One region of the Shinella sp. GW835-FHT14H05 genome, then DNA from elsewhere that is predicted to be linked to it. Evidence: riboswitches for the same ligand, from Rfam matches in the RefSeq annotation. Region 1 holds a riboswitch; the other holds the start of a gene.

The links. A riboswitch is a leader RNA that binds a small molecule or an ion and turns the genes downstream of it on or off. The one in region 1 is predicted to bind cobalamin.
Region 2: it holds a riboswitch for cobalamin, as region 1 does, so the genes downstream of both, AC1Q6Z_RS17590 (hypothetical protein) here and metE (5-methyltetrahydropteroyltriglutamate--homocysteine S-methyltransferase) in region 1, are expected to answer to the same signal.

What each region holds. Positions count from the first base shown of each region.
Region 1 covers NZ_JBXAFY010000010.1:108,870-119,611, forward strand. The annotation lists gene AC1Q6Z_RS25250 (GGDEF domain-containing protein) at 1-277, shown strand, start outside; gene msrQ (protein-methionine-sulfoxide reductase heme-binding subunit MsrQ) at 291-947, opposite strand; gene msrP (protein-methionine-sulfoxide reductase catalytic subunit MsrP) at 947-1,888, opposite strand; gene AC1Q6Z_RS25265 (DegQ family serine endoprotease) at 2,093-3,496, shown strand; gene AC1Q6Z_RS25270 (replication-associated recombination protein A) at 3,493-4,800, shown strand; gene AC1Q6Z_RS25275 (DUF1883 domain-containing protein) at 4,797-5,114, opposite strand; gene AC1Q6Z_RS25280 (alpha/beta fold hydrolase) at 5,384-6,331, shown strand; gene AC1Q6Z_RS25285 (hypothetical protein) at 6,439-6,615, opposite strand; gene AC1Q6Z_RS25290 (alpha/beta hydrolase family protein) at 6,715-7,353, opposite strand; gene AC1Q6Z_RS25295 (hypothetical protein) at 7,361-7,531, opposite strand; gene AC1Q6Z_RS25300 (endonuclease/exonuclease/phosphatase family protein) at 7,593-8,585, opposite strand; cobalamin riboswitch at 8,772-8,986, shown strand; gene metE (5-methyltetrahydropteroyltriglutamate--homocysteine S-methyltransferase) at 9,087-10,742, shown strand, end outside.
Region 2 covers NZ_JBXAFY010000005.1:173,975-184,716, reverse strand. The annotation lists gene AC1Q6Z_RS17595 (glycoside hydrolase family 94 protein) at 1-5,788, opposite strand, end outside; cobalamin riboswitch at 6,196-6,412, shown strand; gene AC1Q6Z_RS17590 (hypothetical protein) at 6,494-6,709, shown strand; gene metH (methionine synthase) at 6,797-10,588, shown strand; gene cobM (precorrin-4 C(11)-methyltransferase) at 10,589-10,742, opposite strand, start outside.

The DNA of each region.
Region 1 (10,742 bases):
CCATCTGCCGAACTGCCGCCTGCAGGACGCCCACACGCTTGCCAACACCGTCCGCATTGCGCTGTCTGAGCGTGACCTGAGCGGCATCGGCATCGACCGCTCGATCACCGCCAGCTTCGGCGTGGCAGTAACCGCGGCGGGCGACCACAGCATCCATGATGCGATCAGCCGCGCCGACAGGCTGCTTTATCTCGCAAAAAGCAATGGCCGCAACCGGGTCGTCAGCAGCGTTGTGGAGGGATCGCCGCAGGCAGGGCCGAAGCTCTTCATCGTATAATGAATGGCCTCGGCTAGGCCGAGCGTTCCTGCCCGCGAACGGTGGTCGCCTGCGGCCTTGCCCGTTTCTTCCCGCGTAATATGGGCCGTATCAATCGATAAGCGAGAAGCAGGAGGACGAGGACGATATAGAGCCATTGCTCCGGCCCCACGACCTTCACCGCCATGGCGAAGTGCAGCGCGCCGCAGGCCGCAATCACGTAGACGAGCCTATGCAGCCTGACCCAGCGTGGCCCGAGTTTTCGGATGGACCAATTGTTCGAGGTCAGCGCCAGCGGAATCAGCATCACGAAGGCTGCCATGCCGATGGTGATGAACGGCCGTTTGGCGATGTCGGTGATGATGGCTGCGAAATTCAGGTACTGGTCGAGCACCATATAGGTCAGGAAGTGCATCAGCACGTACCAGAAGGCGAGCAGCCCGAGCGCCCGCCTATAGCGCACCCAGTTGATACCGAAGAGATCGCGGATCGGCGAGATGGCGAGCGTTGCGACGAGGAAACGCAGCGCCCAGAGGCCGAGCAGGTGCTCGAATTCCTTGACCGGATTGCCGGGCAGGCGGCCCGTCGCGCCGAGATAGAAGCCATAGGCCGCTGGCAAGAAGCCTACGGCATATAGCAGCCAGATCGACGCCGCATGATATTTACGGGGCAGGGCGGGCAGGCTCGCCATCAGAAATTCGCCCGAAGGTCCATGCCGGAATAGAGGCCCGCGACCTCCTCGGCATAGCCGTTGAAGGGCAGCGTCGGGCGGCGGTTCGCGCCGAAGAAGCCGCCTTCGCCGATGCGGTTCTCGCTCGCCTGGCTCCAGCGCGGGTGGTCCACCTCCGGATTGACGTTGGCGTAGAAGCCGTATTCGTTCGAGGCGGAGAGGTTCCAGGTGGAGGGTGGCTGCTTGTCGGTGAGGGTGATCCGGACGATCGACTTGATGCCCTTGAAGCCATATTTCCAAGGCACGACGAGGCGGATCGGCGCGCCGTTCTGGTTCGGCAGCGTCTTGCCGTAGACGCCGACGGCGAGGATCGCCAACGGATGGCGGGCCTCGTCGAGCCGCAGACCCTCGACATAGGGCCAGGGTAGCGGCTGGAAGAAGCCGGACTGGCCCGGCATTTCCTCCGGCCGCACGACGGTTTCGAAGGCGACGTATTTCGCGTCGCCCAGCGGTTCGACCTTGTCGAGGAGCGCCGCAAGCGGAAAACCGATCCACGGGATCACCATCGACCAGGCTTCCACGCAGCGCATGCGGTAGACGCGCTCTTCGAGCGGCAGGGCCAGCAGCTCTTCCAGCCCGAATTCCTTCGGCTTGCCGACGAGCCCGTCAACCTTCACCGTCCACGGCGTCGGCTTGAAGTCCGTCGCATTGGCCACCGGGTCGCCCTTGCCCGTGCCGAATTCGTAGAAATTGTTGTAGCTGGTCACGTCCTTTTCGGGCGTCAGCGTCTCGTCGACCATATACTGGCTTTTGGACGCCGTCAGCGGCGCTGCGAAAGCGGCCGAGCCCGCAGCCGCCAGTGCACCACCCGCCGCTGCGGCGAGAAAGGAGCGGCGGCTGAGGAAACAGTGTTCCGGCGTGATCTGCGAGGCGGGGACGCGGGGCGGGCGGTAGAAGGACATGGTGGGGGCTCGATCTGTTGGTTGCTTTCCCTGGTTCCTACGTAAACAAGGCTCGTGTTGTTTCAACGGCCGCAAAAGATTTCCGGTGACCACTTTTTCGTGCGTTGCGCGTGACGCTCATCATTCGGTCCGGCGCGGCGCAGTTTGCCTTTTTTCCCGCGAAATCCTATCTGATCGTGGCGCAGACACGAAGGAGACTCGTCCATGCCGAAAGTCCGCATCCTGCTTGCCGCCCCGCTCGTCGTTGCGCTCGCGTTGGTCGCGCCCGCAACCGCCGAAGAGCGCACCGTGCCGCAGTCGCGCACGGAGATGCAACTCTCCTTCGCGCCGCTCGTCAAGCAGGTCGAGAACGCCGTGGTGAATGTCTATGCCGAACGCGTCGTCGAGCGCCGCTCGATCTTCGAAGGCGATCCCTTCTTCGAGGAGTTCTTCGGCCAGCGCATGCCGAACCGCAGCGAAAAGCAGTCGTCACTCGGCTCGGGCGTCATCGTCGGTTCCAAGGGCATCGTGGTGACGAACAACCATGTGATCGAGGGGGCCAGCGACATCAAGATCGCGCTGGCGGATGGCCGAGAATATGAAAGCACGGTGGTGCTGAAGGACGAGCGCGTCGACCTTGCAGTGCTGAAGATCAAGGCGGATGCCGATTTCACGGCGCTGCCGCTCGGCGACAGCGACGCGGTGCAGGTCGGCGACCTGGTGCTCGCCATCGGCAACCCGTTCGGCGTCGGCCAGACGGTGACGAGCGGCATCGTCTCGGCGCTCGCGCGCAACCAGGTCCGTTCCGGCGATTTCGGCTTCTTCATCCAGACGGATGCCTCGATCAATCCCGGCAATTCCGGCGGCGGCCTGATCAACATGAACGGCGAGCTGATCGGCATCAACACCGCGATCTTCTCGCGCGGCGGCGGCTCGAACGGCGTCGGCTTCGCCATCCCGGCCAATCTGGTGAAGACCTTCGTCGCCAGCGCCGAAAACGGCAGTGCCAGCTTCGACCGCCCGTTCATCGGCGCGACCTTCGAGGCGGTCACGTCTGAAGTCGCCGAGGCGCTCGGCCTGGAGCGGGCACGCGGCGCTCTGATCTCGCAGGTGCAGGCCGGCAGCCCGGCGGAAAAGGCCGGCATGAAGGCGGGCGAGGTCGTCACCGCCGTCAACGGCGTCTCCGTCGAACATCCCGATGCGCTCGGCTATCGCCTCACCACCGTCGGCATTGGCGGCACGGCGCGCATCACGGTCGTCAACAACGGCAAGGAAGAGGAGCTGACTCTCTCGCTCGACCGCGCGCCGGAAACGACGCCGCGCGACGAACGTCTGATCGAAGGCCGCAATCCTTTCTCGGGCGCCGTGGTCGCCAATCTTTCGCCGCGCGTCGCTGAGGAGCTGCGCATGCCGACCAACCGGGTGACGACCGGCGTCGTCGTGACGGAGATCAACCGCGGCTCGCCGGCCGCGCGCATCGGCCTGCAGCCGCGCGACATCATCATCGAGCTGAACGGCACGCAGGTCGCCTCGACCGAGAATCTCGCCTCCCTCGTCAACGAGGACCCGTCCATCTGGCGCGTCGAGATCGAGCGTGACGGCCAGCGCATCCGCCAGTTCTTCCGATGAGCGACCTCTTCGCCCCGCGTGAACCGGAGGACATGGCGGCGAAGCGGCCTCTTGCCGATCGCCTGCGCCCCCGCACGCTCGGCGAAGTCTCCGGCCAGGAACACCTGACCGGCCCGGACGGCGTGCTCTCGCGCATGATCGAGGCGGGCTCGCTCGGCTCGATGATCTTCTGGGGGCCGCCCGGCACCGGCAAGACGACGGTGGCGCGGCTTCTTTCCGGCGAAACCGGGCTCGCCTTCGAGCAGACGTCGGCGATCTTCTCCGGCGTCGCCGAGCTCAAGAAGCTGTTCGATGCCGCCCGCGCGCGCCGCATGGGCGGGCGCCAGACGCTGCTCTTCGTCGACGAGATCCACCGCTTCAACCGCGCCCAGCAGGACAGTTTCCTGCCGGTCATGGAGGACGGCACGATCGTGCTCGTCGGCGCCACCACGGAAAACCCGTCCTTCGAGCTCAACGCCGCTCTTCTCTCCCGCGCCCGGGTGCTGACCTTCAAGCCGCATGACGAGACCAGCCTGGAGGAGCTTCTGAAGCGCGCCGAGGCGAGCGAGGGCAAGCCGCTGCCGCTCGACGAGGAGGCGCGCATGTCGCTGCTGCGCATGGCGGATGGCGACGGGCGGGCGGTGCTGACGCTGGCGGAGGAAGTCTGGCGCGCGGCGCGCGCCGACGAGACCTTCGGGCAGGACGATCTCTTCCGCATCGTGCAGCGCCGCGCACCGGTCTATGACAAGTCGCAGGACGGCCACTACAATCTCATCTCCGCCCTGCACAAGGCGGTGCGCGGCTCGGATCCGGATGCCTCGCTCTACTACCTGACGCGCATGCTGGATGCCGGCGAGGACCCGCTGTTCCTCTGCCGCCGCATGGTGCGCATGGCCGTCGAGGATATCGGCCTTGCCGATCCGCAGGCGCTCGTCGTCTGCAATGCGGCGAAGGACGCCTATGATTTTCTCGGCTCGCCGGAAGGGGAGCTGGCGCTGGCGCAGGCCTGCATCTACATCGCGACGGCGCCGAAATCCAACGCCGTCTACACCGCCTACAAATCGGCGATGCGCGCGGCGAAGGAAAACGGCTCGCTGCTGCCGCCCAAACACATCCTCAACGCGCCGACCAAGCTGATGAAGGGCGAGGGCTACGGCGACGGCTATCGCTACGACCACGACGAGCCGGACGCCTTTTCCGGCCAGGACTATTTTCCGGAAAAGATGGGCCGCCGGACCTTCTACGACCCGCCGGAGCGCGGCTTCGAACGGGAGTTGCGCAAGCGGCTGGAATGGTGGGCGAAGCTGCGCAAGGAACGAAGCTAGGAAGCTGCGTTGAAACGCTGCGGCGGCTTCTGCGGCGCCAGCGGCACGATCTTGATCGACGATTCCGCCTTGCCCGTATGCCCCTCCATGTCGACCACCACATGCCAGTGGCCACTTTCCGGTATCTTCAGCCGGATCGGCGATTGTTTGGCGACGCCGCCGAGGAATTTGTGCTGGCGGGCATTCTTGAACAGGTCGAAATTGGCGTGGCTCATCAGGCGCACATTGGCGACCGCCGAGAGCGTGATCTCGATCGTCGTGCCGCCGCGCTGCATGTCGAGATCGTAATGCGTGTAGGAAAAGCTGTGTGCCATGGCCTGCCCGGATGTATCTGGTTTTGCGCTAATGTTCGCATGCGCCGGTTAATGTTCCCTTCCGTGCCAATGGTGGCCGACATTCTTCGATAGCATATTGTTTTCAAATGGTTGCGAGCCAAACCGGAATCAATCCGGCAGCCGCTTGAATCCGTTTCTCAAGCCCTTTGCAAAAAAAATCACGCCGCCCTGTCGGCGCGGGCATGGGGCCGTCGTCCTTGAGGCATGAAACCGGCGGGCCTGCCGGTCAGAACCCCGAGGAGAGAGACATGCCCAAAATGACCATCATCACCCTGGTGACCGCCGCCCTTGCCGCCTTCGTGCCGGCGGCCGCCGTCCTGGCTGAAGAGATCAAGGAAAACCCGTTGCAGGGCGAGGCCGGCGTGCCGGACAAGGCGGGCCATCTCGAGGTGAACGGCATCAACTATTACTATGAGATCCGCGGCGAGGGCGAACCGCTGTTGCTGCTGCATGGCGGCCTCGGCCAGATCGAGATGTTCGGCGCCAACCTGAAAACTTTGCAGGACAAGCGCCAGGTGATCGGCGTCGATCTCCAGGGCCACGGCCGCACGCCGCTCGGCAACCGGCCGATCGATATCCCGGCAATCGGCGCGGACATGGCCGAGCTGGTGGAAAAGCTCGGTTACGACAAGGTCGACGTCCTTGGTTATTCCTTTGGCGGCGGCGTCGCGTTGCAGATGGCGGCGCAGGCACCCGATAAGGTGCGCCGCCTCGTCATCGCCTCCGCACCCTTCGCGCGGAACGGCTTCTTCCCGGAAATGCTGCCGCAGCAGGCGGCGGTTTCCGGCGCCATGGCCGAGATGATGAAGGAAACGCCGATGTACAAATCCTACGCCGCCGTCGCGCCGGATGTCTCGGAATTCCCGAAACTGCTCGACGCCATGGGTGCGGCGATGCGCGGCGACTATGACGCCTCCGATGCGGTGGCGAAACTTTCCATGCCGGTCATGCTGATCTTCGGCGATAGCGACATGATCCGCCCGGAGCACATCGTCGAATTTTACCAGAAGCTCGGCGGCGGGCTGCGGGATGCCGGCTGGATGCGGGAGAATATGGCCAAGAACCGCCTCGCCATTCTGCCGGGCCTGACCCACTACGAGACCTTCGCGGCCCCGGCGCTCGTCAGCACTGCCTTGCCGTTCCTCAATGGCGAGACCAACACCCAGAGCTGGGCCGGCCAGGTCGGTAATAACTAAAAAAGAGAGAAGCCCGGATGCGAGGATCGCATCCGGGCTTCATCACGTCCGTGAGGCCGTCTGCCGGCGGCAGCCGCACTCCAATCGACCCCAGATCGGGGCAGCGCTCAGTGGCAGACGCGGACGCGTTTGATGATCAGGTTGCCGTAGTAGTCGTAGCTCTTGATCTTCTTGATGACGCAATAGGGCTGGTAGTCGTAGCTGTAATAGCCGGCCTGCGAGGGGGCGGCGAAGGAAGCGACGGCGGTAAGAGCGACAGCGGCGGCGAGAATGAAGTTGCGCATGATGGGGTCCCTTCTGGTTCGGTTGGGATGGTTCGTTCCATCCAGTGACTGAACAATCGCATGGGACCGTGTTGTGCGCTGTTCCGCATGGAACAGGGGTTAGCCAAGTGGCTCCGTCCAGGCCTTCACCGTCTTCGCCATGGTGGCGAGGTGGTCGGCGGCGGAAAAGCCGGAGATGCTCTTGCGCGGCTTGAGATCATGGTCGCCGTCTTCCAGCCAGAGCACGCGGATGCTGTCCAGCAGGCCGTAACCCGGCACCTCCTCCTTGGTGCCGAAGGGATCACGGGTGCCCTGGCAGATGAGGGCCGGTGTCTTGAGGCCCATCAGATGGGCGGTGCGCAGCTGCGCGGGTTTTTCCGGCGGATGGAACGGATAGCCGAGGCAGAGAAGGCCGGCGATGCGGCTCTCGGCAAACAGATCGTCAGCCACCATACTGGCGACGCGTCCGCCCATCGACTTGCCGCCGATGACGAGCGGCCCCTTCGCCGCGAGCGCCGCGACGACGTCGAGAAATTCCGGGTTCAGCGTTTCGGCCTTCGGCGGCGGCCGGCGGCTGCCCTCGGTGCGCCGGGCGGCCATATAGGAGAACTCGAAGCGTGCGACGCGCAGGCCTTCCGCCGCAAGCGCCGTGGCCGCGGCGGTCATCGCCGGCGAATCCATCGGCGCGCCGCTGCCATGCGCGAGAAGCAGGGTGGTGGAGGCGTCTTCCGGGCCGGTGAACAGGAAGCGGGCGCTCATCGCTGCCTCACTTCGCGTGATCCTTCACGTCGCCGGGCGCGATCGGGTCGCTCGCCGGAAAGGTCTCTTCGAGCGCCTCTTCCAGATAATCATCCTGCTCGGTCTTGGCGTCCTTGTCCTTCTGCCGGGCGCGCTCGGCTTCCAGCGAGGTCTTCGGGCTGTCCTTCTCGGTCGGCATCGTCATCTCCCGTGTTGCTTTCTTCCAAGATAGGGCATTTTCCCGTCGAGACGAGAGGCTTTCAGGTCTCGGGCAGGGTGAGTTCGGCGATGACGGGCAGGTGGTTCGAGCCGAAAGACGGGCCGACGCGGCGCGCGCGCACGGAAATATCCGGCGAGACGGCGACATGGTCGATCGAGGCGCCGATATAGGCAAGCGCATCGAGTTTCAGGCTGAAGCGCGTCACCGGCTGCAACCATCCGCCCGCCGTGGAGGCAAGGCCGGCCTGCTTCAAGAAATTGCGGAAGAAGGGCGACCAGGTCGGTGTGTTCCAGTCGCCGGCGACGATGACCGGCGCCTTTTCGAGATCGCCCTTCACGGCGTCGGCGGCGGCCGAAAGATAGTCGTTGCGGTCGCGCCACTGCCAGAGCCGGCGCGGCGTCTCCGGGTGGAAGGCATAGAGGAAGATCGGCTTGCCGCCCATGTCGAGTTCCAGCCGGAGCGGCTGCTTGTAGGCGCGCTCCTCGGTGAAGGCACGCTTCAGTTCCGTCTCCGCCCGGATCGGTAGCGTCGAAAAAACCTTCAGGCTGTCGCGGATGCGGGTGTCGACGCTGCTTTCATAGGCGAACAGGCCTGAGGCGGAAAGCGCCTGCTCCCAGCGTGCCGTCGTTTCCTCCAGCACGACGATATCGGGTTTTTCCCGGCGCAGCAGATCGATGAAGACGGCGGGGTCCTCGCGGTTGCGCACATAGAGATTGGCGGTCAGCACCTTCAGGCCGCTCGTCGCGGCAGAGGCGCGCGCAGTCGGCACGTCGGCCGCCGGTATGAGGGCAATGGCGAGCCCGGCAAGCGCAATCACGATCGCCTTCAGGCGCCGCGTCACGACGGCCGCGACGACCAGCAGCGCGCCGGCGGCGACGATATAGGGCCAGGCGAAGGTGAGCAGATCGACCAGCCAGAACCGGTCCCCGGCAAGCACGACGATGCTGACGGCGAAGAGATAGGCGATGACGCCCGGCAGGACGAGGACACGGTAGGCAAGGGCGATCGGTCCCCGGCGCGGCACTATCGGCATCGACTGTTCCTTCTGCATCACGGGATTCGCGGGAGGTCGATTCCCGTAACGGGAGGTTTGCATGTACCCCGCACATCCCGACGCTGCAATGACATCATGGGCGAGGACTGCACGCTGCGTTAAGTCGGGCGATAAATAAAGACATAAAGATTTCTTTATGTAGCTTGACATTGCCGGCGATATCGCGCCAAGTCGCCGCGTCGTGGTTCCCTGGGGTGGTCCGTCCGTCCCAGGGCTAAGAGGGAATCCGGTGCGTCGATCCGTCGGCAAAGCCGGGGCTGCCCCCGCAACTGTGAGCGGCGAGTTGCTGTCCAACAATGTCACTGAGGCGAAAGCCTTGGGAAGACGGACAGCGGCGACGACCCGCGAGCCAGGAGACCTGCCAAGGCAACAGAACGTCCACGGGCGGGGTGTCCCGGTGGTTGCTGCATCTCGCCGGCAACGGCAGAGCCTGCACGCGTCCGCTTAACCCATGCCCCCACAAACCAATGGGGTATGACAATGTCCAAACAATCTCTCCCGGTCGCCTCCCTCGGCTTCCCGCGCATCGGCCGCCATCGTGAACTGAAGTTCGCGCTCGAAGGCTTCTGGTCCGGCAAGCTTGCGGAGACCGACCTTCTCGAAACGGCGAAAAAGCTGCGCGCCGAAAACTGGGCGCTTCAGCGCGACCAGGGCATCACGCGGATTCCCTCCAACGATTTCTCCTTCTACGACCATGTGCTGGATACGGCGGTGATGGTCGGCGCCATTCCCGCCGCCTACGGCTGGGACGGCGGCGACGTGCCGCTTTCGCTGTATTTCGCCATGGCGCGCGGCAGCCAGGGTGATGGTCCTGCCGATTGCGGCCATGCCCATCACGGCCACGGCGTTCCCGCGCTGGAAATGACCAAATGGTTCGATACGAACTACCACTACATGGTGCCGGAGGTCTCCGAGGATCAGGTCTTCCGCCTCACCACGCAGAAGCCGGTCGCCCACTTCCTGGAGGCCAAGGCGCTCGGCATCCATACGCGCCCGGTCGTGCTTGGCCCGGTGACCTTCCTGAAGCTCGCGAAGGCGCGGCCGTCCACCTTCAAGCCGCTCGACCTACTGGCGAAGCTGCTGCCGGTCTACGAGGAGCTGTTCCGCCGTCTGGGCGAGGCGGGCGCGGACTGGGTTCAGGTCGATGAGCCGATCCTCGCGCTCGACCTTACCGAGGGCGAGCGCCATGCCTTCAAACTCGCCTATGAAGGCTTCGCCAGGGCGGCGCCCGGCCTGAAGCTGATGCTGACGACCTATTTTGGCGCGCTGGCGGACAATCTTTCCGCAGTCGCCGCCCTGCCGGTCGCCGGCCTTCATGTGGATCTGGCGCGTGCGCCGGAACAGCTCGACGCGGTCGTGCAGGCCGTGCGTGCGGACCAGGTTCTCTCGCTCGGCGTGATCGACGGGCGCAACATCTGGCGGGCGGACCTCGCGTCCATCCTCCACCGGCTGGCCCCGGTCGTGTCCGCCCGCGGCGCCGGTGCGGTCGAAATCGCCGCCTCGTGCTCACTGCTGCATGTGCCGATCGACCTCGATCTCGAAACGGCGCTCGACGCCGACCTCAAGACCTGGCTTGCCTTCGCGACGCAGAAGCTTGGCGAGCTTGCGACGCTCGGCAAGGGCCTGGCACAGGGCAGGGATGCCGTCCGGCAAGCCCTGGATGACGCCTCGCAGGCCATCGCCGCCCGCGCCGCTTCGCCGAAGGTGACCGACCCGCTGGTGCAGGGCCGCATTGCCGGCATCGACGTGGGCATGAAGACGCGCGCGAGCGCCTTCGAAACGCGCCGCCGGATCCAGTCGGCGGCGATCAGGTTGCCGCTGTTCCCGACGACGACGATCGGCTCGTTCCCGCAGACGAGCGACGTGCGCAAGGCACGCTCCGCCCATGCCAAGGGCACCCTGAGCTATGCGGACTACGAAGCCTTCCTGCAGAAGGAAACGGAAACCGCCATCCGCTGGCAGGAGGAGATCGGCCTCGACGTGCTCGTGCACGGCGAATTCGAGCGCAACGACATGGTGCAGTATTTCGGCGAGCAATTGTCCGGCTTCGCCTTCACGCAGCATGCCTGGGTGCAGAGCTACGGCTCGCGCTACGTCCGCCCGCCGATCATCTTCGGCGACGTCTCGCGGCCGAAC
Region 2 (10,742 bases), on a different contig from region 1:
CGGCCGTCACGCCGCGGTGGCGCAGATATTCCTGCGCGCGCAGTGCCTCGCGGGCGACATCGAGGTCTATATCGTCATTGATGCGCAGAACGAAGATCGGGAAGTCGCCCGAAATTGCCAGCGGCCAGAGCGCCGACTGGGCGGTGAGCCCCGTCTGGATGGTGCCGGTATCGGCGCGCAGATGCATATCCGGATAGATCAGGTAGCGGCCGAGCATCTGGAAGCTTGCGGCCTCCTGCGAGGTTACGCCGACATGACGCATGTGGACCTGCGAGCGCGTCCAGGCATGGATCATTTCGTGGTTGAACACGTCCGGATGGCGGTAACGGTCGATCGCAGCGTCCGCCTCGGCGCGGCTGGGCGCCGCGATGGTCCAGAAGATGACCTTGACCTTCTTGCCCGCCGGCACGCGCACGACGCGGCGCAGCGCCATGACCGGATCGAGCGTGAAGCCGTCCGTGCCGGAAAGCTGCGCGCCGGCGTCGAAGGCGGCAGCCGTCGTCAGCGAGCGGCCGCGGCCGATGAAGCGGCGGCGATCGGTCTCGATCTCTGTGCGGCGCGAGGGGCCGGCATTGTCCACGATGAGATGGGCGATCACCATGTCCGGTTCGTTCGGATTGCGCTTCTGGCGCTCGGCGCGGATGACGTCGCCGCGCTTGCCGATCTCCGTCTTGATGAACATCTTCGAGAACATCGGATGGGCGCTGTCGGCATCATCCGTCGAGATGACGGGCTCCATATAGGAGGTCACCTCGATGAAGCGGTCCTCGGTGCCGGTGTTGAGCAGCGTCAGGCGGCGGCCTTCGGCATCGTGCTCGGTGGCGACGATGCATTCGACCTCGCTCGTCAGCGTGCCGACGGTCTTGATGAACTCCGCCTTGTCGTCGCCGAACTGGGTCTTCGTGACCTCGCCCTCGATGCGCTTCGGCTCGGCGGTCGCGGACCACCACTCGTTCGTCGCAGTATCGCGCAGGAACAGGAAGGAACCCCAGCGATCCTCGGTCGGATCGGGCTTCCAGCGCGTGACGGACTGGCCGTTCCAGCGCGAATAGCCGGCACCGGTCGCCGTCAGCATCACGGCATAGTGGCCGTTCGACAGGAAGACGGTCTCGCGCTCCTTGTTGAACGGCTCCTTGATGATGCGGATTTCCGGGCGCAGCAGGTCGGCCTGCGTGCTGCCGACGGTCTCCGGCTCGCGTTTGGCGTTGATGACCGGAATGTCGCGCGGCGCCTTTTCCTGGAGCAGCAGTTCCGCCGCCTCAATGACGGGGTCGGCGTGGAAACGTTCGCGCAGCGCGCCGTTGAAGACGACATTGGCGACCGCGGCGATCGACATGCCATGATGGTGCGCCATGTAGTTGCGCACGACGGCGCAGGTCTTGCCCTCCGGCACGCGGGTCGGCGTGAAATCCACGGCATCATGGAAACCGTAGACGCCGAGTGCACCCAGCTTGCGCAGACGTTCGAGGTTGTCGAGCGCCTCCTTCGGCGCATATTGCGCCGCCAGCAGCGAGGCGTAGGGCGCGATGACGGCATTCTGACCAAGGCCGCGCTTCAGGCCGAGCGTCGGCACACCGAAATTGGTGTACTGGTAGGTCAGCTCATGGTCGCGGGCGTTGAAGGCTGCTTCCGAAATGCCCCAGGGCGTGCCGAGACGGCGGCCATGGTTCATCTGCTCCACCACGACGAGGTTGTTCGTCTGGTTCAGGATGCCGCCCTGGCGCTCCTGCATGACGAGCGGCGGCATCAGGTACTCGAACATCGAGCCGGACCAGGAGACCAGCGCGCCGCGCGAGCCGACCGGCACGACCGGACGGCCGAGCTTGTACCAGTGCTCGGTCGGAAGATCGCCCTTGGCGATGGCGAAGAGGCTGGTGAGACGTGCTTCCGAGGCGAGCAGGTCGTAGCAGGCCTCGTCGAGCTCGTTGGTCTCGACGCGGTAGCCGATCGAGAGCAGCCGGCGCTCCGGCCGGAACAGGAAGCCGAAATCCATCGAGAAGGCGATGTCGCGCGAGCGGTCGCGCAGCACGACCAGGCGGTCGCGCAGCGGCTCGATGCTGCCGAGGTCGAAGACGCTGTCGGCAATATGCGCCTCGCAGGTCGCAACCAGCGCACCCGCCCATTTGACGAGCTCGCCACTCTCGGCCGACTTGATCTCGTGGTCGAGGTTGACGATCAGCTTGTTGACGTCGCGCGCCAGCACCGAAAGGTTGATGACGCGGATGGAGGCGAATTCGTGCTCGCGCTTGACGGCGGCGAGCGCATTCTGGAAGCCGGCGATACGCTCCTCGATGAGGCGGCGCAGCGGCCGCACGGTCTTGCGGTCGTCCGGCAGTTGCGCCAGCGTTTCCGAAAGGATCGAGGCGACGTCGCCGATGCCGTCTAGGCTGCCCTGCAGATGCGCCGACGGCGCCTCCGCCCATTCGCGGCACATGGAGGAGATGGCGATGAGGTGGCCGGCGAGGTTGCCGCTGTCGACCGCCGAGACATAACGCGGCCCCAGCGTTTCCAGCGTGTTGGTGCGATACCAGTTGTAGAGATGGCCACGATATTTCGGCATGCCGTCGATGGTGGCGATCGTCTGTTCGAGACGGCGTACCGTCTCCTCAAACGAGATCCAGCCGAAATCGCGCGCGGAGATCACCGACAGCAGGTAGACGCCGACATTGGTCGGCGAGGTGCGCTCGGCGAGCACCGGCTGCGGCGTTTCCTGGAAATTGTCCGGCGGCAGGTAGTGCTGCTCGGCGGTGACGAATTCCTCGAAATAGCGCCAGGTGCGCCGCGCGATCTTGCGCAGTTCACTCGCCACATAGTCGGAGACGACGAGCTGGTCCTCGGTCTCCGCCGTCTGGCTGACATACCAGGCGATCATCGGCGAGAGCGCCCAGACGAGCGCGAAGGGAATGCCGATATAGGGAAGCCCGGTATCCGAGATCATGGCGAGCGCCACGGACAGCACCGCCAGCGCCGGCGCCTGCCACATCGACTTGTAATGGGCGAGGATGCCGCCGCGCGCGGCACTGTCGGCCTGCGCGGCCGTGCGCCATTCCAGCATCAGCTTGCGGCTGACCATGGTGCGATAGAGCGAACGCACGATCGCATCCGCCATCAGCGCCGCCGAATGGGCGATGAAGGCGATGCGCAGCGCCACCTGCGCATTGGCCGCGCGGATATCGGAGAAGACGCGGTGCACATGGGCGCGCGCGACGATGTCGTTGCGGCGCGGCATGACGCCGGAGATCAGCGACAGCGTCGGGGCGACGAAGAGCAGGAAGATCAGCACGAGCTGCCAGATCAGCGCCTGGCGCGGCTCCATATAGTACCAGCCCATGACGGAGGCGACGAGCCAGCCGATCGGGATGAGGCTGCGGCGCAGGTTATCGTACATCTTCCAGCGGCCGAGCATGGAAATGCCGCTCGACGGGCCGAAAATATAGGGCAGAAGCTGCCAGTCGCCGCGCGCCCAGCGATGCTGGCGCGAGGTTTCGACGCCGTAGCGGGTCGGGAAATCCTCCACCAGCTCGACATCCGTCACCAGGGCGCAGCGCGCCAGCGAGCCTTCGAGAAGGTCGTGGCTGAGCACCGAGTTCTCCTCGATGCGGCCCTTCACCGAGGCCTCGAAAGCATCGACGTGATAGAGCCCCTTGCCCGTGAAGGTGCCTTCGCCGACGAAGTCCTGGTAGACGTCGGACACGGTGAAGACATAGGGGTCGATGCCGCGGTCGGCGGAGAAGATGCGCTGGAAGGTTGAGGCTTCCTTGCCCGTCGTCAGCGAGGGTGTCACGCGCGGCTGCAGGATGCTGTAGCCGGCGGTGACCTCGCCCTTGTCCGCGTCGATGACCGGACGGTTGATCGGGTGGTGCAGCTTGCCGACGAGCTTCGTCACCGCATCGCGCATCAGGCGCGTGTCGGAATCGAGCGTCATGACGTATTTCACGTCCGCCGGCACGATGTTGGCGCCCGGCAGGAAGGTCGTGTCGCCGTCACCGCGCAGAAGCAGGTTCAGCTCGTGCAGCTTACCGCGCTTGCGCTCCCAGCCCATCCAGCAGCCTTCGGACGGATTATACAGGCGGCGGCGGTGCAGCAGGTAGAAGCGCGTGCGGCCGTCATAGGCGTAGCGCGCCGAAAGGGTGGCGATCTCGCGCTTGGCATAGTCGAGCACGTCGAGATCGGCGGGAGTCTCCTCGGACGAGCTGTCGGCCCAGTCGCTGAGCAGCGAGAAATAGATCTCGCCGCGCGGATTGGCGAGATAGTGGACTTCGAGATTGCGCACCAGCTCGTCGACATGGTCGCGCTTGGAAATCAGACAGGGCACCACGACGAGCGTGCGCGCATCCTCGGGAATACCGTCCTTGAATTCATAGCCGACGAGGCGCGACGGCGTGACGAAGAAGGTGACGAGCGTGTTGAACAGGCCCGTCGCCCCTTCGGAGGCCGGCAGCGCGAAGAGGATCAGCATGATCAGCCAGGCGCCGTCCGGAATGTCGAGCTGATCGAGGAAATAATAGACCGCGATCATCGCGAGCAGCGTCAGGATGATGTTCGGCCCGGCAATGGCGAACCAGTCGAGCCGGCGCCCGAAGCGCACGACGCGCTGGACGATCGAGGGGCTGTAGTCGATGCGCTTTTCGAGCAGCTTGCGCTTCTTGCCGACGAGGAAGGAGGCGACATTGGCCTGATATTCCGGATCGTCCGCATGGGCCGCGGCATCTTCCGCCGTCATGGCCAGCGCGATCTCGGTCACTTCCAGCTCGGTCTTGCCGGAGCGGCGGGCGAAACGCTCGATCGTGTTGCGGTATTTGTTGCGCGAGCCGAAATCGAGGTCGCTATAGTCCGAACCCTGCCGCAGCGCCTCGTCGAGACGGCTCACACTTTCGAACCAGACCGGCCATTCCGTGTCGTCCACCGAGCGCAGGCTCTTGATCAGCGAGCTCATCGTCACATTGCCGGAGGAAAGCCGGTTGTTCTCCGCGACGATCAGTTCTTCGAGATCCGTGCCGCGGCTTTCGATCTTGCGCTCTAGCCACTGGATCACCGCGCCGGAGGCCTGGAGGCCGTCGCGCAGGCGATAAAGAAGCTGGATGACGAAGGTATTGTCCTCGACGAAGCTCTCCATCGACTGGAGATGCGCGATGCACTTTTCCGGATCGTTGAGGCGGATCAGTTCGTCGGCCACTTCGTTCGCCTTGAACCGCATTTTTCGCGAGCGCTCGACGCGGCTCGATATGCGCCGCAGGTTTTCGAGCAGCACGAAGCGAATGAAGGAGGGCAGCGCCCAGAGTTCGCCGATCTTCAGCGCGTCAAGCTTCTGGAAGCCCTGCACGAAGGACGTCAGCCCCTCATGCGAGACGCCGCTATGGGTATGCGCGACATAGAGCCAAGCGAGCGCCAACGTACGCGGCACCACCTGCCCCTCGATCTGAATGGTCGGGAGCTGGCGATAGAACCGCCGCGGGAAGTCGCGCCGGACCTCCTGGATCGCCTCTTCGACGACATAATAGTTGTCGAGCAGCCATTCGGCGGCCGGCGTGATCTGTGCGCCCGCTTCGACATCCTTGGCCGTCGCCTGGTAGACGCGAAAGATTTCCTTCTCGTTTTCCTTGTGCCGGGCACGGAATTCGAAGGGCTGGAAGCCGGGCAGCGCCGCGGTCTTGTCGCGCGCCAGCGCTTCACCGCAATCGGCGAGCTCCTCCAGCGACAGATAGGTGGCGCGGATCGAATCGTTATAATCGATCTGCTTGGCGTCGGCGTCGCGCGAAGGGGCTTGCGGCGTATTGTGAAGGGGCATGTTTCTGATTCTGGATCCGGCCATATGGAACCATCCGGCAACGGCCTTTGCGCCGAACGGTTTGTTGCGGGCAGGCTTCATCTCGGTGCCGCGATCAGCCATGAGACCATACGGCGCCCGGATGGCGCGAATGGAATGGACATGGCTCAGGCGACACGCTGCTTGGCATCCTGGCCGCGTGGTGCATGAAAACGGCATTTTTTAGCCGCAAGGACAGAGACTTGCAACATGTCAACATGACCGGATGGCGCAGCATCGACCCTCATTTGTGGTTTTGGTGAATCGCAAGACCCGGATGGGGCCGCACGAGCGCATAGGACAGGCGGATGCCAAATGCATGACATGGGGAAAAGTTCCGCAGCTCTTGCCAACGCCGATCCCGCCATTGACTTGGCGGCGCCGCCACGCCAGCTTGGCGCCGTCAGGGTCTTCCGAGTCGAAACGGCTCGGAGGCTAAGAGGGAAGCCGGTGCGATGCTCCAGATCGAGCACCAAGACCGGCGCTGCCCCCGCAACTGTGAACGGCGAGTTTCTGTCGAAGGATGCCACTGGTTTTTACACCGGGAAGGCGAGACAGGGGCGACGACCCGCAAGCCAGGAGACCTGCCCTGACAGCTGTAACGTCCATGGGCGGGGTGTCCCAAGGGTGCGCCTGCTCCCGCATGCGTGCGTCCGGTCATCCCCCAATTCACCGATTGGGGAAACAATGCTTGCCAATACCGACCACGGCCTCTCCGGCACCGGAAAGCCGGAATCCATCTTCATCTCCTGGCTGCTCTGGCAGCCGCGCGGCGCCGATCTTGCCGTCGAAGCCCTGAAGGAAGTGCGCAAGCTCGCGCGCTACGAAGGCATCGATCCCGATATCGTGCGCCTGAGGGCGCTGTTCGCTTCGCTTGCCGGCGCGGGAGGTGCGGTGCACTGACGGCTTAACGCATAAAGACATATTGACATAAAGATATCTTTATGTGATCTCCGGTGTAGTATGATGATGACACCGGAGGGCTTTGCCATGGCCAATTCGCACCTGGACACCCTGTTCGGCCCAGAACTGCCACGCCGCGACGGCAGCGAGGTTCTCGCCGCCCTGCAGGCCGCCGCCCGCGAGCGCATCCTGGTGCTCGACGGCGCCATGGGCACGGAAATCCAGACCCTGAAGCTGGTGGAAGACGATTTCCGAGGCGACCGCTTCGGCGACTGCGCCTGCCACCAGCAGGGCAACAACGACCTCCTGACGCTGACCCAGCCCGGCGCGATCGAGGACATCCACTACCGCTACGCGCTTGCCGGCGCCGACATCCTCGAAACCAACACCTTCTCCTCCACCACCATCGCCCAGGCCGATTACGGCATGGAGGACATGGTCTATGAACTGAACCGCGACGGCGCGCGCCTTGCGCGGCGCGCCGGTCTGCGCGCGCAGGAAAAGGACGGCCGCCGCCGCTTCGTCGCCGGCGCCCTCGGCCCGACGAACCGCACCGCCTCCATTTCGCCGGACGTCAACAATCCCGGCTACCGCGCCGTCACCTTCGACGACCTGCGCACCGCCTATGCCGAGCAGGTCCGCGGCCTCATCGACGGCAGCGCCGATATCATCCTGATCGAGACGATCTTTGACACGCTGAACGCCAAGGCCGCGATCTTCGCCACCCGCGAAGTCTTCGAGGAAAAGGACATCCACCTGCCGGTGATGATCTCCGGCACGATCACCGACCTTTCCGGCCGCACGCTCTCCGGCCAGACGCCGGAGGCTTTCTGGAACTCGGTGCGCCACGCCGACCCCTTCTCCATCGGCCTCAACTGCGCGCTCGGCGCCAATGCCATGCGCGCCCACCTCGCCGAAATCTCCTCCGTCGCGCAAACCTTCGTCTGCGCGTATCCCAATGCCGGCCTGCCCAACGCCTTCGGCCAGTATGACGAGACGCCGGACGAGATGGCCGCCCAGATCGAAGGGTTTATGCGCGATGGGCTCGTCAATATCGTCGGCGGCTGCTGCGGCTCGACACCGGATCATATCCGCGCCATCGCAGCCGCCGCCGCGCGCCACAGCCCGCGCGAAATCCCCGACATCCCGCGCCACATGCGCCTCTCCGGCCTCGAACCCTTCACGCTGACCGACGCCATTCCCTTCGTGAACGTGGGCGAGCGCACCAACGTCACGGGCTCGGCGAAATTCCGCAAGCTGATCACCGCCGGCGACTATGCGGCCGCCCTCGACGTCGCGCGCGACCAGGTGGCGAACGGCGCGCAGATCATCGACATCAACATGGACGAGGGCCTGATCGATTCCGCCCGGGCCATGACGGAATATGTCAACCTCATCGCCGCCGAACCGGATATCGCCCGCGTTCCCCTGATGATCGACTCGTCGAAATGGGAGGTGATCGAGGCCGGCCTGAAATGCGTGCAGGGCAAGCCGCTGGTCAACTCGATCTCGCTGAAGGAAGGCGAAGAGGCTTTCCTGCACCATGCCAAGCTCGTGCGCGCCTATGGCGCCGCCGTCGTCGTCATGGCCTTCGACGAGACCGGCCAGGCCGACACCAAGGCGCGCAAGGTGGATATCTGCACCCGCGCCTACAAGCTGCTCACCGAAGTCGCCGGCCTCGCGCCGGAAGACATCGTCTTCGACCCGAACATTTTTGCGGTGGCGACCGGCATCGAGGAACACGACAATTACGGCGTCGACTTCATCGAGGCGACCGGCGAAATCACCTCCACCCTGCCGCATGTCCACATTTCCGGCGGCGTCTCCAACCTCTCCTTCTCCTTCCGCGGCAACGAGCCGGTGCGCGAAGCCATGCACGCCGTCTTCCTCTACCATGCCATCCAGGCGGGCATGGACATGGGCATCGTCAACGCCGGCCAGCTCGCCGTCTACGACACGATCGAACCGGACCTGCGCGAGGCCTGCGAGGACGTGGTGCTGAACCGTCAGCCCAAAAGCGGCGGCACCGCCACCGAACGCCTGCTGGAAATCGCCGAGCGCTTCAAGGGTGCTGCCGGCAAGGAAGCCAAGGAGCGTGACCTCGCCTGGCGCGACTGGGGCGTCGAAAAGCGGCTGGAGCACGCGCTCGTCAACGGCATCACCGAATTCGTCGAGGCCGACACGGAAGAGGCCCGCCAGAACGCAGAACGCCCGCTTCACGTCATCGAAGGTCCGCTGATGGCCGGCATGAACGTCGTCGGCGACCTTTTTGGCGCGGGCAAGATGTTTCTGCCGCAGGTGGTGAAGTCCGCCCGCGTGATGAAGCAGGCCGTCGCGGTGCTGCTGCCCTACATGGAAGCCGAGAAGCTCGCCAACGGCGGCAGCGGTGAACGCCAGAGTGCGGGCAAGATCCTGATGGCGACCGTGAAAGGCGACGTGCACGATATCGGCAAGAACATCGTCGGCGTCGTGCTCGCCTGCAACAATTACGAGATCATCGACCTCGGCGTCATGGTGCCGGCAACGAAGATCCTCGAAACGGCGAAGGCCGAAAAAGTCGATATCATCGGCCTGTCCGGCCTCATCACCCCTTCGCTCGACGAAATGGTGCATGTCGCGACCGAAATGGAGCGCGAAGGCTTCGACATCCCGCTCCTCATCGGCGGCGCCACGACCAGCCGCGTGCACACGGCCGTCAAGATCCACCCGCGCTACGACCGCGGCCAGACCGTCTATGTCACCGATGCCAGCCGCGCCGTCGGCGTGGTCGGCAGCCTGCTGTCGGCCGACATGAAGCCCGGCTACGTCGAGACGCTGAAGGCGGAATACCGCAAGGTCGCCGACGCCCATGCCCGCAGCGAAGCGGAAAAGCAGCGCCTGCCGATCGCCAAGGCCCGCGACAACGCCTTCAAGGCCGACTGGTCCGCGTACCAGCCGAAGACGCCATCCTTCCTCGGCACGCGTGTCTGGCAGGATTGGGACCTCGCCGACCTCGCCCGCTATATCGACTGGACCCCCTTCTTCCAGACCTGGGAGCTGAAGGGCGTCTATCCGAAAATCCTCGACGACGAGAAGCAGGGTCCTGCCGCCCGCCAGCTCTTTGCCGACGCCCAGGCCATGCTCCAAAAGATCATCGCCGAAAAATGGTTCACGCCAAAAGCCGTCATCGGCTTCTGGCCGGCAAACAGCGTGGGCGACGACATCCGCCTCTTCACCGACGAGGCGCGCAACAGGGAGCTCGCCACCTTCTTCACGCTGCGCCAGCAGCTCTCCAAGCGCGACGGCCGTCCGAACGTCGCCCTTTCAGACTTCGTCGCCCCGGTGGACAGCGGCAAGCAGGATTATCTCGGCGGCTTCGTCGTGACCGCCGGCATCGGCGAGATCGCCATCGCGGAACGTTTCGAGCGCGCGAACGACGACTACAACTCGATCCTCGTCAAGGCGCTCGCCGACCGTTTCGCCGAAGCCTTCGCCGAGCGCATGCACGAGGTCGTGCGCAAGGAACTCTGGGGCTACGCGCCGGACGAAACCTTCGCCCCGACGGACCTGATCGGCGAACCCTATGCCGGCATCCGCCCCGCTCCCGGCTACCCCGCCCAGCCCGACCACACGGAGAAGACGGCGCTCTTCCACCTGCTCGATGCAGAGAAGAAAATCGGCGTGACGCTGACGGAAAGCTTCGCCATGTGGCCCGGCTCCTCCGTCTCCGGCCTCTACATCGCCTCGCCCGAGAGCTACTATTTCGGCGTCGCCAAGGTGGAGCGCGACCAGGTGGAGGACTATGCGCGCCGCAAGGGCATGTCCGTGATGGAGGTCGAGCGCTGGCTCGGCCCGGTGCTCAACTACGTGCCCGCGCCGTCGATGGCCGCCGCCGAATAATCACTCGCCGCGGCCACGGAAACGGCGCTGGTAGGCGGGATCGTAGAGCGAGCTCTCGCGAAAATCCTCCGCGGCCAGCGTCCGGCCGACGAAGATCAGCGCCGTGCGCTCGATCGGCTCCTCGGCGACCTTTGCCGCGATGTCGGACAGCGTG